Regions from separate parts of the Xanthomonas sp. NCPPB 901 genome, predicted to be linked through region 2. Evidence: predicted binding sites of a transcription regulator. Region 2 holds the regulator's gene; the other holds the start of a gene.

Region 1 (7,151 bases), 1.5 Mb from region 2:
GCCAGTTGAACGCGTGCAGGATGACGTCGGCCTGGGCGCTGGCGGTGGCCAGGAGCAGCAGCAGGCCGACCAGCAGGCCGCGCCAGCGATGCAGGCGCAGCAGACGATTTGCAGCGGATGGGACGCGCATCGTTCGATCTCCTTGTTGCGTGGGCACAGGCACGGCGCCTGCAGGACAGGGGCGTGAGGTCGCCGCGCGGCTGGCGTGCGGCGGGAGGATGCTAAGCGCGCATCGCGGCGCAACATGCGCGCGCTACATACGTATTCATGGCGACAGCGCGCGAAAGCGGGATCGGCATCCGCTTCCGCGCGGGTGCGTTACCGATGCCGGGTTTCCGTTGTATGCGGCGTCGCCGCCGGTGCGCTTTGCTACAGTCGCCGCCCTCACCTGTCGACGCGGAGCCGCCCCATGACCAGTGCAGCCTTCTATCCGATCGGAACCCCCGGCGTGCCCTGGGGCGCCGCCGAGAAGGCGGCCTGGCTGGCCACGCAGCCGCGCCGGCGCAGCTACCAGGACGAGGTGGTCGCGGCCATCGAGCGCCTGCGCGGGCCATGGGAGGTGGTCGAGTACGGCGAACTGGCGTACGCGCAGGCGCGCTATCCGCTGCTGGCGCTGCGCAGCCGCGGCTGGGACGATACGCTGCCGTGCATGCTGGTCACCGGCGGCGTGCACGGCTACGAGACCAGCGGCGTGCACGGCGCGTTGCAGTTCGCACAGCAGCATGCCGAGGACTACGCCGGCCGCGCCAACGTGCTGGTGGCGCCGTGCGTGAGTCCCTGGGCGTACGAGCGCATCCACCGCTGGAACGCCGATGCGTTGGATCCCAACCGTTCGTTCCGCGCCGACAGCCCGGCGCAGGAGTCGGCGGCGCTGCTGCGCCTGGTCGCGCCGCTGCGCGATCGGGTGCGCATGCACATCGACCTGCACGAGACCACCGACAGCGACGAGTCCGAGTTCCGCCCGGCGCTGGCCGCGCGCGATGGCGTCGCCTACGCGCCCGGCGGCATTCCCGACGGCTTCTACCTGGTCGGCGACAGCGACAATCCGCAGCCGGCGTTCCAGCAGGCGGTGCTGGCCGCGGTGGCGCAGGTCACCCATATCGCCCCGGCCGACGCCGCCGGCGAACTCATCGGCACGCCGCTGGCGGCGCCGGGGGTCATCAACTATCCGGTGAAGCGGCTGGGGCTGTGCGCGGGCATCACCGACGCGCGCTACACCACCACCACCGAGGTCTACCCGGACAGCGCCAGCGCCACGCCGCAGCAGTGCAACGCCGCACAGGTGGCGGCGGTGCGCGCGGCGATCGACTACGCCCTGGCGCATCCGTAGCCGCAATCCGGCTGCATGCCCTGTAGGAGCGGCTTCAGCCACGCAGGGCGTTACCGATAGCGCCTGTCGCGGCTGAAGCCGCTGCTACGTGGGGTTTCCGAACACCGGGGTTTGCCGGCGCGGCGACGGTGGCAGCGGTGGGCACTGGCCCTGCCGCGCGCTACGCTGGTGCGCCCTCGTTCGCCACGACGCCATGTCCATCGTCCTCACGCCGTTCGCCCGCACCCGCCTGTTCCCGCGCGATGGCCGCCGCAATGCGATCCAGGATTGCACGCCGGAGCAGTTCGAGCAGCACCTCAACGCGCATGCGCCGCTGCAGGTGCTGGACGGCTACGCGCCGTTCTGCAAGCTGCACGTGCACCGCAACTGGACCTCGACGCGCTGCCTGACCGTGCCGATCACCGACGCCAACCGGCGCCTGCTGCGTTCCGGCTACGAGGCGCGCAGCCGCGAGGAGTTGCCGGTGCTGGTGCGCTGGTTCGAGGGCGTCGAGCCGCCGGTGGCCGAGTACCTGCTGCCGATCCTCTACAGCCGCGCGCAACTCGCGCACGAGGGCGCGCCGATCGAGGCCGACTGGGGCGTGGTCGGTTGCCTGTACACCGCCGAGCCGCAGGAGATTCCGATGGCGCCGATCACCATGCTGCGCAATGCGCTGGGCGTGGAGGAGGGCGGCTCGGGCGTACCGCTGGATCGCGACGCCTATCGGCGCAGCGTGGCGTTCTGGGAACACAACGCCAACTGGCGTCCGTAAGCGCTGCGCGCGCCGTCCGCGCGCGCTGCCTTGCCGGCCGCACAGCGCGTTGCGTACGCGCCGCGCGCAGCTGCCCTTACTGCGCACGGGCGTGAGCGCCTGGCGCTCGGCCACGCACCTACGCAGCCGTCGTCATCCGTTCCCCGTTGCTGCTGTGCTGCTGTCGGTAAGCCGCGTTGCACCCGTGCACCCGGCTGTTCACCAGCGCAAACGTGCAGCAGGGAACTGCGCGCTACCGCGCGTTTTCACCGGGAACCTCTGCCCATTCATCGGCTTGGCGCGGAGCGGCCATCAAGTTTGCGGATGGCGGGACGATAGCCAGAGGGTGGGGCGCATGCAGCAGCACCCGGACGCGATGTCCGGCGGCGCGTCGTGGCCCGGTGGGGAAGGCGTCCCTGGCGGGCCATCGGCGACGGAGACGGCGCGGCGTGTGGCCCCAAGACCGTATCCCTCCCCCTGCCAAGGAAGTCGTCATGTCTACTCCCTCGCCGCATCGCCGTCGCGGCAGCGTCGCCAAACGCCTGATGCTGGGTACCGGCCTGCTCGCGCTGGCCTGCTTCGGCCTGACCGCGATGATCATCTACTGGCGCAGCAGCGACGCGCTGCTGTCGACCTCGCGCACCAGCATCGAGAACCTGGCGCAACTGGAAGCGCAGCGCGTGTCGCGCGAGATCGGCGTGGCCTTCGACGCCAGCGAGGCGCTGGCCAACAGCTTCCGCGTGCAGCACGGCGCCGGCGGCCTGTCGCGTGACACCGCCACGGCGGTGTTGCGCAGCCAGCTCGACGCGCATCCGCAGTGGCTGGGCATCAGCACCATGTGGGAGCCGGACGCGTTCGACGGCAACGACAAAGGCTTTGTCGGCGCCGAGGGCCACGACGCCACCGGCCGCTACATGACCTGGTGGTCGCGGCAGAACGGCACGCTGGTCCGCGAGGCGCTGCGCGACTACGAGAAGCCCGGCGACGGCGACTGGTACCTGCTGGCGCGCAACACGCACAAGCCGGTGGTGATCGAGCCGTACTACTACCCGGTGGCCGGCAAGGACACGCTGATGACCACGCTGGCCACGCCGATCCTGGAGAACGGCCGTTTCCTGGGCGTGGTCACCGTCGACTTCACCCTCGATACCCTGCAGCGGCGCATCGCCGCGCTGCGGCCGATGGGCGAGGGCTATGCCAGTCTGCTGTCGCCGCGGGGCGTGGTGATGGCCAGCCGCGATCCGCAGCAGGTCGGCAAGACCCGCAACGACGCCTGGTCGAAGGACATGCTGGCGCGCGTGGCCAAGGGCCAGGTGGTGTTCGACCATCGCCGCAGCGACGGCGAGGACGCGCTGAGCGTGTTCGTGCCGCTGAAGATCGGCGATGCGCCGCAGGCGTTCGCGCTGGGCATCTCGGTGCCGTACGCACTGGTGATGGCCAAGGCGCGCGCGCTGTTGTGGACCATCGCCGCGGTCGGCCTGCTTTCGGCGCTGTTGCTGAGCGGCGCGCTGTACCTGCTGCTGCGCCGGCAGGTGCTCGACCCGCTGGCCGAGGCGGTGCGGGTGTCCTCCGCGGTGGCCGCCGGGCGCCTGGACAGCCAGGTCCGGCACCGCCGCGACGACGAACTGGGCCAGTTGCTGGACGCGATGGGCAGCATGCAGGCGCAGCTGCAGGCGGTGATGCAGGCGCAGGCGGAGATGGCGCAGCGCCACGACGCCGGCGAGATGAGCTACCGGATGGACGCCGCGCGCTTCCCCGGCGAGTACGGGCGCATGGTCCACGGCACCAACGCGCTGGTCGCCGCGCACGTGGACGTGCAGCGGCGCCTGGTCGAGGTGATGGCGCAGTACGCGATCGGCAACATGCAGGTGGACATGGAACCGCTGCCGGGCGAAAAGGCGGCGATCACCGAGGCGATGCGCACGACCAAGCGCAGCCTGCAGGCGATCAACCAGGCCATCACCGAACTGGCGCAGGCCGCGGCCTCGGGCGATTTCTCCCGGCGCGGCGACGCCGAGCGCTTCCAGTACGACTTCCGCGGCATGGTGGTCGGGCTGAACGGCCTGATGGAGCTGACCGAAGGCAACCTCTCGGCCCTGTCGGCGCTGTTGCGCGCCGTGGCCCAGGGCGATCTCACCGCGCGCATGCACGGCGAGTTCCATGGCGTGTTCGCGCAGATGCGCGACGACGCCAATGCCACCGTGGAGCAGCTGACCGGCATCGTCGGCCGCATCCAGCAGGCCACCACCGCGATCAACACCGCCGCCAGCGAGATCGCCGCCGGCAACGACGACCTGTCGCGCCGCACCGAGCAGCAGGCGGCCAATCTGGAAGAGACCGCGGCCTCGATGGAGGAACTGACCGCCACGGTGAAGCAGAACGCCGAGCATGCGCACCAGGCCAACCGCCTGGCCCAGGACACCGCCGACGTGGCCTCGCGCGGCGGTTCGGTGGTCGAGCAGGTGGTGGAGACCATGTCCGGGATTTCCGACGCGTCGAAGAAGATGGCCGAGATCATCGGCGTGATCGACGGCATCGCCTTCCAGACCAACATCCTGGCGCTCAATGCCGCGGTGGAGGCGGCGCGCGCCGGCGAGCAGGGCCGCGGCTTCGCGGTGGTGGCGAGCGAGGTGCGCGCGCTGGCGCAGCGCTCGGCGACCGCCGCGCACGAGATCAAGGGCCTGATCGATGCCTCGGTCGGCAAGATCGACGACGGCACCGCGCTGGTCAACGGCGCCGGCGACACCATGCGCGAGGTGGTGGCCAGCGTGCGCCGGGTCACCGACATCATGCGCGAGATCGCCGCCGCCTCGCAGGAACAGAGCGCCGGCATCGAACAGGTGGGCAAGACCATCGTGCAGATGGACGAGGTGACCCAGCAGAACGCCGCGCTGGTCGAGGAGGCCACCGCGGCGGCGCGGGCGATGGAGGATCAGGCCGAGGAACTGCAACGCGCGGTGGCGCTGTTCAAGCTCGCCGCGCCCGCGTCGGGCCGGGCGCGGCTGGAACTGGTGTCGTGAGGCCGGCGCGTACGGTAGCGCTGGCTGTGGCGCTGGGCAGCGCCGCACCGGCCTGGGCCGGGACCGCCAGCGCCAATCTGGCGGCGACCTCGAACTACGTCTCGCGCGGGTTCGAGCAGAGCTGGGGCCGGCCGGTGCTGCAGGGCGGGCTGGACGTGGCCAGCGACAGCGGTTGGTTCGCCGGCACCTGGGCGTCGGGGGTGAGCCCGTACTTCATCGAAGGCGGGCACCTGGAGTGGGACGTGTACGCCGGCTACGCGGCCAGCCGCGGCGACTGGGGCTGGCGCGCCGGGGTCTACCACTACGCCTATCCCGGCGCGCGCATGAGCGCCAGCGGCACCCGCTACGACTACGGCGAGGCGATCGTCGCCGGGCGCTGGCGCACGCTGGAGTTGTCCTACGCCAGCACCTGGACCCGCGACTATTTCGGCTACAACAGCGCCACGCTGGGCGTCGGCCAGGGCCGGCATTCGCGCGGCTCCGGCTACCTGGCATTGGACGCCACGCTGCCGCTGGCACCGGACTGGCAGGCGAGCGTGCATGCCGGCCACCAGCACGTGCGCCATTTCGCCGACTACGGCTGGACCGATGCGCGCCTGGGCCTGAGCCGCACCTGGCGCGGCACCGAGTTCGCGCTGAGCTACGCGCGCGCCTGGAACAGCGCCGGGGTGTACCGCCGCTACACCACCGGCGTGGCCGACGGCGACGGCCGGGTGCATGTGTCCAATCCGATCGACGGCGCCTGGGTGTTCACGATCAAGCGCAGTTTCACGCTGTAGCGGACGCGGCGCCCTTCGCCGCCAGCAACGCGCGCAGGTGGTGCTGAAGCGTGGTGCGGTCGCCATCTGCGCCATGCGTTGCGCATGGAAGCGACCGGCAGCAGACCGCGCCGCCCGCCGTCGTAGCGGGGCGTTCCGCGCGCGCGAGGCGAACTGGTGGCCGCGCCTCGATGCGCCGGACACGGGGCGGAAGCGGGGCGCTGGCAGGGGACGGGCAGCCGAGGCCATCGCACTCCGCGGAGCGCTTGGGCAGTCGCGCCGCCGCCACGTCGACGCGGTCGCGCGGCAGGCACGCTGGCCGCGCCGGGCAGGGCAGGGCAGGGCAACCGCCGCCAAGCATTGACGTCAGTCGCCAAAGTAAATAAGAATCGTTTTCTTTTGTTCAGGGGCGAGCCACGCGCGTCGAAGCGGCCCCACGCCGCTTCGCTCGGGGGTCGCATGCTTCTCCATCGGGATTCGCTCGGTCAGCTCTACCGTGATCATCAGCCCTGGCTGCAGCGCTGGCTCGCCGGGCGCCTGGGCTGCCGCGACGTCGCCGCCGACCTGGCAAGGGACAGCCGACGTGGCTGTACGACCTGCCGGCCACCGACTTCGCGCGCCGGTGGAACGCACGCCTGTCCACGCAGACGCGGCTTGCGCTGGGGCCCGGCGAACTGCTGTGGAGCAATTTCCTGCGCTACCGCGCCGGCTTCCGCAACATCCTGCAGCGCGGCAGCGCCGACTACCAGGGACAGACCCTCGACGTCTATGCCGACGTGGTCTATCCGCGCTCCTTCAGCCTCGATACCACCCTGGAATACAGCGTCGAGCTGCCGCGCGCGCAACAGGTCTACGCGCGGGTGGAGGCGATGAACGTGCTCAACCGGGCCAACCCCATCGTCGGCGCCGGCAGTTCCGCCTACTACGAAGCCGGGCGCAGCTATTGGCTGGAAGCCGGTTACCGCTTCTGATGCGCGAGTGCGTACATGAGCGGGCGCCGGCCGATGCGTCGCAGGGAGCGGCGCGCGGCCGGTGCAGGCGCGTGCGGCGGTACCGCCTTGCGCTGCTGCTGGCCGGCCTGGCGGCAGCGCCGCAGGCGGTCCCGCCGGCGCCGGCGGCCGCCGCAGCGGAGGCCGATGCGGCGTTGGCGTACTGCCGTAGCCGCATCGCGGCGAGCGCAGCGACGATCGACTATGCCTGCCTGCGCCGGGTGTATGCCCAGCCCATCGCGCAGTGGCCGGCACCGCAGGTGGCCGACGGTGCGCAGTGGAGCGAACTGGCGCCGCTGCCGGCGAGGGCCCCGGAGCCGCCGG
Region 2 (7,151 bases):
TTCGGTGTCGGCGCCGACCAGTTCCAGTTCCACTTCCTTGTTGAGCGAGCGGGCGACGTCGCGCGCCACCTTGGGGAAGCGCGAGAACACCTTGCCGACCGGCTGCATGCGCGTGCGCATGACCGCCGACTGCAGGCGCGCGGTGGCGATGTCCAGGCTGCTGACCGCACGGTCGAGTTCCTCGTCGCGCAGGCGCACGCGCAGGGTCTTGAGGCGGTTGCGCGAGAGCACCAGTTCGCCGATCAGGTTGACGATCGCGTCCAGGCGCTTGGTGTCCACGCGCACGGTCTGCTCGGGCTCGGCGGCCTTGGCCGGGGCGGCCGCGGCCTTGGGCGCGGCGCTGGGCGCGCGTGGCGCAGGCTGCAGCGCCTGCGGCGTGGCCGCCGGCGGCGCATCGCCGTGCAACTGGTCCAGCAGCGCCTCGAATTCGTCGTCGCTGATCAGGTCCGCATCGCCCGCGGCGGCGGTGGCCGGGGCTGCTGCCGGCGCCGGCGCGGCGCTCTTGGCCGGGGCCGGCGCGGCGGTGCCGTGCGCGTCGAACTGCGCGATCAGTTCCGCCGGCGCGCGCGGCGGCTCCTGGCCGTTGCCGAACGCGTCGAGCATCGACTGCAGGTAGTCCAGCGACTGCTGGGCGGCGTCGAAGTGCTGCGCCTGCAGGGTGGCCTGGCCGGCACGGGCCATGCCCAGGGTTTCCTCCGCGGCGTGGCACAGCTCGACCATGGCGGTGATCGCCAGGAAGCCGGCGCCGCCCTTGAGCGTGTGGAAGCCGCGGAACACGGCGTTGAGCTGGCCGCTGTCCTCGGGCGCCTGCTCCAGCGACACCAACTGCTCGCCGAGCCGGTCCAGGATCTCCTGGGCCTCGATGATGAAGTCGGCAGCGATGTCGTCGGGTACGGCGCTCATGGCTAGAGCCTGCCCGCGCGGTTGCAATCGGCCACGTTGGCGTGTCCGGTTGCCAGGTGGCTGCGCGCGGCGCCGCGACAGGCCGACCGCCTGTTCAAGCCGTGCGCGGCCGCCTGGGGAGCGGACACGGCAACCCGAAGGGCCGCGCTTGGGTGCGTGCGATCCTGCGTCATCATGCGGTCGTCTGTTGACATAAATTCCCTCGTTCTTTCTCGCCGTGCGCGCACCCGAGTGCGGCGTGGCCTAGTCCAATCGCCCGGGCACGCTCTAGAGTCCCAGTCCGGACAGCAGGTCGTCGGCGTCGTGCTGCGACACGCCGTGGCGATCCAGGCCGGGCAGGACCGGGCCGGCCAGGGTGCCGTCGGCCTTGCGTTCTTCCTTCGGCGGCAGACCCAGCGCGCCGAAGCCCTCGTGCACGCGGCGCACGATGCCGGCGACGCGGCGGATGATCTGCCCGGTCAGGTCCTGGAAGCTCTGCGCCAGGGCCATTTCGGTGAGGTTGTGGCGGATCTTGTCGAGGATCTCGCCCTGGTCGCCGCTGAGGCCGCCGGCGGCCAGCTGGTCGGCCAGCGCACGGCATTCCTCGGCCAGGTCCAGGGTGCGGTGGCTGGCCTGTTCGGTCATCTCCACCACGTGGTCCAGGCGCGAGCAGGCATCGTCCAGTTCGCCGGCCTCGCTGGGCACCACCGGCAGTTCGCCGAGCGCCTGCCCCAGATCGCGCGCAAGCCGGCTCAGGCCCTGCATCATCGGCCGTGTGCGCCAGGCGGCGAGGGTGTCGATCTCCCTGCGCCAGCCGGCCTCGTCGCCGTTTTCCAGCGCGTCGAGCGCGCCTTGCAGGCGTTCGATCAGGGCGGTGCGTTCGGCGGTAGCTTCCATTTAGGCGGTCGCTCCCAGGCGTTCGAAGATCTTGCCCAGCTTCTCCTGCAGCGTCTGCGCGGTGAACGGCTTGATGATGTAGCCGTTCACGCCGCACTGGGCGGCCTCGATGATCTGCTCGCGCTTGGCCTCGGCGGTGACCATCAGCACCGGCAGGTGCTTGAGCTTGTCGTCGGCGCGGATGTTGCGCAGCAGGTCGATGCCGGTCATGCCCGGCATGTTCCAGTCGGTGACCACGAACTCGAACGGCGCCGAGCGCAGCGCGACCAGGGCGCTGTTGCCGTCTTCGGCCTCGGCGGTGTTGGTGAAGCCCAGATCGCCGAGCAGATTCTTGACGATGCGTCGCATCGTCGAGAAATCGTCCACGATCAAAATCCGCATGTTCTTGTTCACCACTGACTCCTAAGGGTTCCTATTCTTCGTCTTCCAGACCGGCATCGGCGACCTCGAACGCCTTCAGGCGTCCGCGCAACCGTACCGTGGCCTGGCCATGGATCTGACACACGCGCGACTCGCTGACCCCGAGCACCGCGCCGATTTCCTTGAGGTTCAATTCCTGCTCGTAGTACAGCGACAGCACCAACTGCTCGCGTTCGGGCAACTGCGCGATGGCCTTGCCCAGCTCGCGGCCGAATTCGCTGCGCTCGAGCATCTGCTGCGGATTGGGTCCGCCCTTGGCGATGGTATCCAGTTCGCCATGGTCCTCGATGCGCGACTCCAGGCTCAGCACCTGGCCGCGGGCGGCATCTTCCATCAAACGCAGGTATTCGGGAAGCGGCATGTCCATCGCCGCGGCCACTTCGTTGGCGGCGGCGGCGCGGCCGGTGCTCTGTTCGATCTTGCGGATCGCCGAGGCGGCGTCGCGGGCGCGGCGGTGCACCGAGCGCGGCACCCAGTCGCCGCGGCGGATCTCGTCGATCATGGCGCCGCGGATGCGGATCGAGGCGTAGGTCTCGAACGAGGCGCCCTGTTCGGCGTCGTAGCTGCGCGAGGCCTCGATCAGGCCGATCATGCCGGCCTGGATCAGGTCGTCGATCTCGACGCTGGCCGGCAGCCGCGCCGCCAGGTGGTGGGCGATGCGCCGGACCAGGTCCGAGTGCTGGGCGATGTAGTCGTTGGCGCTGTTGCGCTGGACGGCGCGGTAGTGGGCGGCGGCGTTCATGCGGCCACCCCGCGCTGGATGATGCGTTCGACGAAGAACTCGACGTTGCCGCGCGGGGCGGTCGGCGCCTGCCAGCGCGCGGTGCGCCGGGCGATCTCGGCGATCGCCTGCGCCGACGGGCTGGACGGGTAGGCCTTGACCACCGGCTGCTGGCGCTGCACCGACAGGCGCAGCCAGTCGTCCTGCGGCACGCAGCCCAGGTAGTTCAGCGACACGTCGCCGAGGAACTTCTCGCAGACCCGGCTGAGCTTGTCGTACAGCAGGCGGCCTTCGTTGAGGTCGCGGACCATGTTGGCGACGATCTGCACCCGGTCCACGCCGCGCTCGCGCGAGAGGACCTTGATCAGGGCGTAGGCGTCGGTGATCGAGGCCGGCTCGTCGCAGACCACCACCACCGCGTCCTGCGCGGCCTGGCAGAAGGTCAGCACGCTGTCGGTGATGCCGGCGGCGGTGTCGACGATCATCACGTCCAGCTCGCGCTGCAGCTCGGAGAACACGTTGACCAGGCCCACGTGCTGGGCCGGCGGCAGCTCGGCCATGTAGCGGCGGCCGGAGGCGGCGGGCACCACCATCAGCCCGTTGGGCAGGTCGATCAGCACCTCTTCCAGGGTGCAGCGCCCGGCGACCAGGTCGGCCACGGTGAACTTGGGGGTCAGCCCCAGCAGCACGTCGACGTTGGCCAGGCCGAGGTCGGCGTCCAGCAGCAGGGTGCGCTTGCCCATGTCGGCCAGCGCCATGGACAGGTTGACCGAGATGTTGGTCTTGCCCACGCCGCCCTTGCCGCCGGTCACGGCGATGGTCCGCACCGGACCCAGCGGTTCGTTGCGCGTCGCCGACAGGGGAAAGGCATTGGTCAGATTGACGTAGTCACGCGACGGCATGGGTCTGCTCCGGAGTACAGGGCTTATCGGCAGCGCGCCGCAAATCTTCAAGGCGCAATACCAGGCTGGCGGCGTTGGCGCGGTGCAGGTCGTCCGGCACACGCTGTCCATCGGTCACCCAGGTGATGGGGAGGCGGTGGTCCACGACCACCGACAAGGCACTGCCGAACCGCCCGGTCTCGTCCAGCTTGGTCAGGATGACCCCCTGCGGGTCGGCGCCAGCGAACCGGCGCACCACCTCGTCCAGGTCGGAGAAATGGGCGTTGGCGGGGAGGACCAGCAAGGACCGGACCACCCGCGAGGCGCGCAGCCAGTGCAGCTGCGCGGCCAGGGCGCGGTCGCGCTGGCCCATGCCGGCGGTGTCGATCAGGACCAGCTTGTAGTCGGCCAGGCGCTCCAGCAGCAGCTGCAGCGCGGCGTCGCTGTCGGCCTCGTGCACGGCGATGCCGAGCTGGCGGCCGTAGCTGTGCAACTGTTCGCGGCCGCCGACGCGGATGGTGTCGGTGGTGACCAGGGCCACGTCGCGGGCGGCATGGCGCTCCAGGAAGCGCGAGGCCAGCTTGGCGATGGTAGTGGTCTTGCCGGCGCCGGTCGGGCCGATCAGGGCGATCACGCCGCCTTCCTCGAGCGGGTCCAGCGCGGCGATCGGCAGGCGCTTGGACAGCAGGCCCAGCATCAGTCCGCGGCCGCGGTGCAGCTCCAGGTCGGCGGGGATCTGCATGACCACGTCGCGGATGATGCCGCTGTCGAAGCCGTAGTCGTCCATCAGCTCCAGCGCCTGGGCGCGGACCGGCGAGCCGCGCAGGCGCTCGTCGGTGAGGCGGTTCATCTCGCGCTCGATCATCTGCCGCATCAGCGCCAGTTCGTCGCGCAGCTGCGTCAATTGTTCGTCGTTCTGCGGGGCGGGGAAGGTCGGCACCGCCGCCAGTGCCGCGGCCGCCGGGATTCCGGCAGCGGCCGGCGCCGGCGCGATCGGCGCGGCCGGGGCGCTTACCGGGGTCAGCGCCACCGCGGCGACGTCGTCGCGCCAGGCCGGCGCGGCCTCGGCGGCCGGCGCCGGGGTGGCGGCGAACGGGCTGGGCAGGGGTACGCTGATCGGGGCGTTGCGGAACACGTCCTCGGGAATGCTGAACTCGGCACGGGCCGGCGCTGGCGCCACCGCCGCAGCTGCAGCCGCAGCCGCAGCCGCAGCCGCAGCCTTGGCCGGCGCGGGCTGGCGCGCGGCGGCGGCCGGGGCGGCCGCGCCCGGCATGGCCGAGGCGGCCAGCGCCGCCGGCTGGGTCAGCGGCCGTGCGGCGGCGGCGGGCGCGGCATTGCCGCGGCGTTCGCTGATCGCGGCCATCATCGCCATCGCCGGGCTGGCCGCGGCGCTGTCGCCGCGTGCGGCACGCGGGGCGGCCGCGGCCGGGGCCTGCGCCGCCGCGGCGGCGCGCGGCGCCTCGTCCGGGCGCACCGCATCCAGCGCCCGCTGCACCAGGGCTTCGTCGTAGTTGCTGGCGGCGACGATCTCGATGCCCTCGTCGGTGCGCCGGTTGGACAGGATCACCGCATCCGGCCCGTGCTCGTCGCGCACCATCCGGAAGGCGGTGCGCATGTCGGGGGCGACAAAGCGTTTGATCTTCATGGGTGGAAGCCGGGAATGGAGAACGGGGAATGGGGAATGGACGCGCTGCCGGTGCCGATACGTGGCGGGCCGCGGTGCCGTGTCTGGGTTGTGGTGATCGTGTTCATTGCTCTCTCCGCTTCCGGGACAGGGGGACGATTCCCCATTCCCTGTTCCCGATTCCCGTCATCTCAACTGATCGTGCCCACCAGCTTCAGCCGCTTGTCTTCCGGCACTTCGCTGTAGGACAGGACCGACAGCGCGGGGACGCTGTGGCGGACCAGGCGGGCGAGGGCGGCGCGGACCTGCGCCGGCACCAGCACCACGGCCGGTTCGTTGCGCGCTTCCTGCTTGCTCACGCAGTCCGCCAGACTTTGGTGCAAGCGTTCGGCCAGTCCGGGTTCCAGCGCCGCGCCGTTGCCCTGGGTGGAGTCTTGCAAGACACGTTCCAATTGCGGGGCCAGGGTGAACACCGGCAGTTCCGGGGCCATGCCGGCGATCTCCTGGACGATGAAACGGCCCAGGGCGTTGCGCACCGCGGCGGTGAGCGCGCCGGGTTCCTGACTCTGCGGGGCGTGTTCGACCAGGGCTTCGACGATCTTGCGCAGCTGCCGCACCGGGATCTTCTCGATCAGCAGGTTCTGCAGCACGCGCACCACCACCGACAGCGGCAGCGCCTTGGGGGTGAGGTCCTCGACCAGCTTGGGGGCGCTCTTGGCCAGGGTGGCCAGCAGCTGCTGCACTTCCTCGTGGCCGAGCAGTTCCGGGGCGTGCTCGCGGATCAGGTGCGAGAGGTGGGTGGCGATCACCGTGGCCGGGTCGACCACGGTGTAGCCCATGGTCTCGGCCTGGGCGCGCAGGTGCGGCTGGATCCAGATCGCGTCCAGGCCGAATGCCGGGTCCTTGCCGGGAATGCCGTCGATCTTGCCGAGGGCGCCGCCCGGGTCCAGCGCCAGTTCGCGGTCCGGATGGATGTCGGCGGTGGCCACGGGGACTCCGTGCACCAGCAGGCGGTAGGCGTTGGCCGGCAGTTCCAGGTTGTCGCGGATATGCACCGGCGGCACCAGGAAGCCGATGTCCTGGGTCAGCTTGCGGCGCACGCCCTTGATCCGCGCCATCAGCTCGCCGCCCTGGGCCTTGTCCACCAGCGGGATCAGCCGGTAGCCGACTTCCAGGCCCAGCGGGTCGATCGGGCGCAGTTCGTCCCAGCCCAGTTCGGCGTTGGCCTGGGCCGCGGCTGCGGCCTGTGGCGCCGCTTCGGCGGCGGCCGGCGGCGGCTGCAGGCTGCGCTTCCACATCTTCCAGGCCAGTAGGCCCAGGATCAGCGCCAGCGTCAAGAAAGCGACGTTGGGCATGCCCGGGATCAGGCCGACCAGGCCCATGATCGCCGCGGCCACCGCCAGCGCCTTATGCTGGCCGAACACCTGGCCCATCATCGAGGCGCCCATGTCCTGCGAGCGCGAGGCGCGGGTGACCAGCATCGCCACCGCCGAGGACACCAGCAGCGCCGGCAACTGCGCGACCAGGCCGTCGCCGATCGACAGCAGGGTGTAGGTGGAGGCCGCCTGAGCGAACGGCATGCCGTGTTGTAGCACGCCGACCGCCATGCCGCCGATCAGGTTGATGAACAGGATCAGGATGCCGGCGATGGCGTCGCCGCGGATGAACTTGCTGGCGCCGTCCATCGAGCCGTAGAAGTCCGCTTCCTCGCGCACTTCCTCGCGGC

Evidence for each region. The regulator FliA, encoded in region 2, starts transcription of late flagellar genes. The targets are predictions, from matches to a motif close to TAAAGTTTNNCNNNCNNNGGCCGATAA.
Region 1: a site for FliA is predicted at 2,373-2,399, ahead of AC1PME_RS17330 (methyl-accepting chemotaxis protein). Genes of this name have one in related genera too.

Annotation. Positions count from the first base shown of each region.
Region 1 is NZ_CM161511.1:4,085,538-4,092,688, reverse strand. It holds gene AC1PME_RS17345 (alpha-amylase family protein) at 1-76, opposite strand, end outside; gene AC1PME_RS17340 (M14 family metallopeptidase) at 410-1,330, shown strand; gene AC1PME_RS17335 (DUF3228 family protein) at 1,524-2,081, shown strand; gene AC1PME_RS17330 (methyl-accepting chemotaxis protein) at 2,555-5,080, shown strand; gene AC1PME_RS17325 (TorF family putative porin) at 5,077-5,859, shown strand; gene AC1PME_RS17320 (hypothetical protein) at 6,205-6,342, opposite strand; gene AC1PME_RS17315 (hypothetical protein) at 6,615-6,809, shown strand; gene AC1PME_RS17310 (cytochrome-c peroxidase) at 6,881-7,151, shown strand, end outside.
Region 2 is NZ_CM161511.1:2,605,761-2,612,911, reverse strand. It holds gene AC1PME_RS10955 (chemotaxis protein CheA) at 1-903, opposite strand, end outside; gene AC1PME_RS10950 (protein phosphatase CheZ) at 1,171-1,779, opposite strand; gene cheY (chemotaxis response regulator CheY) at 1,780-2,172, opposite strand; gene AC1PME_RS10940 (RNA polymerase sigma factor FliA) at 2,192-2,941, opposite strand; gene AC1PME_RS10935 (MinD/ParA family ATP-binding protein) at 2,938-3,822, opposite strand; gene flhF (flagellar biosynthesis GTPase FlhF) at 3,809-5,446, opposite strand; gene flhA (flagellar biosynthesis protein FlhA) at 5,617-7,151, opposite strand, start outside.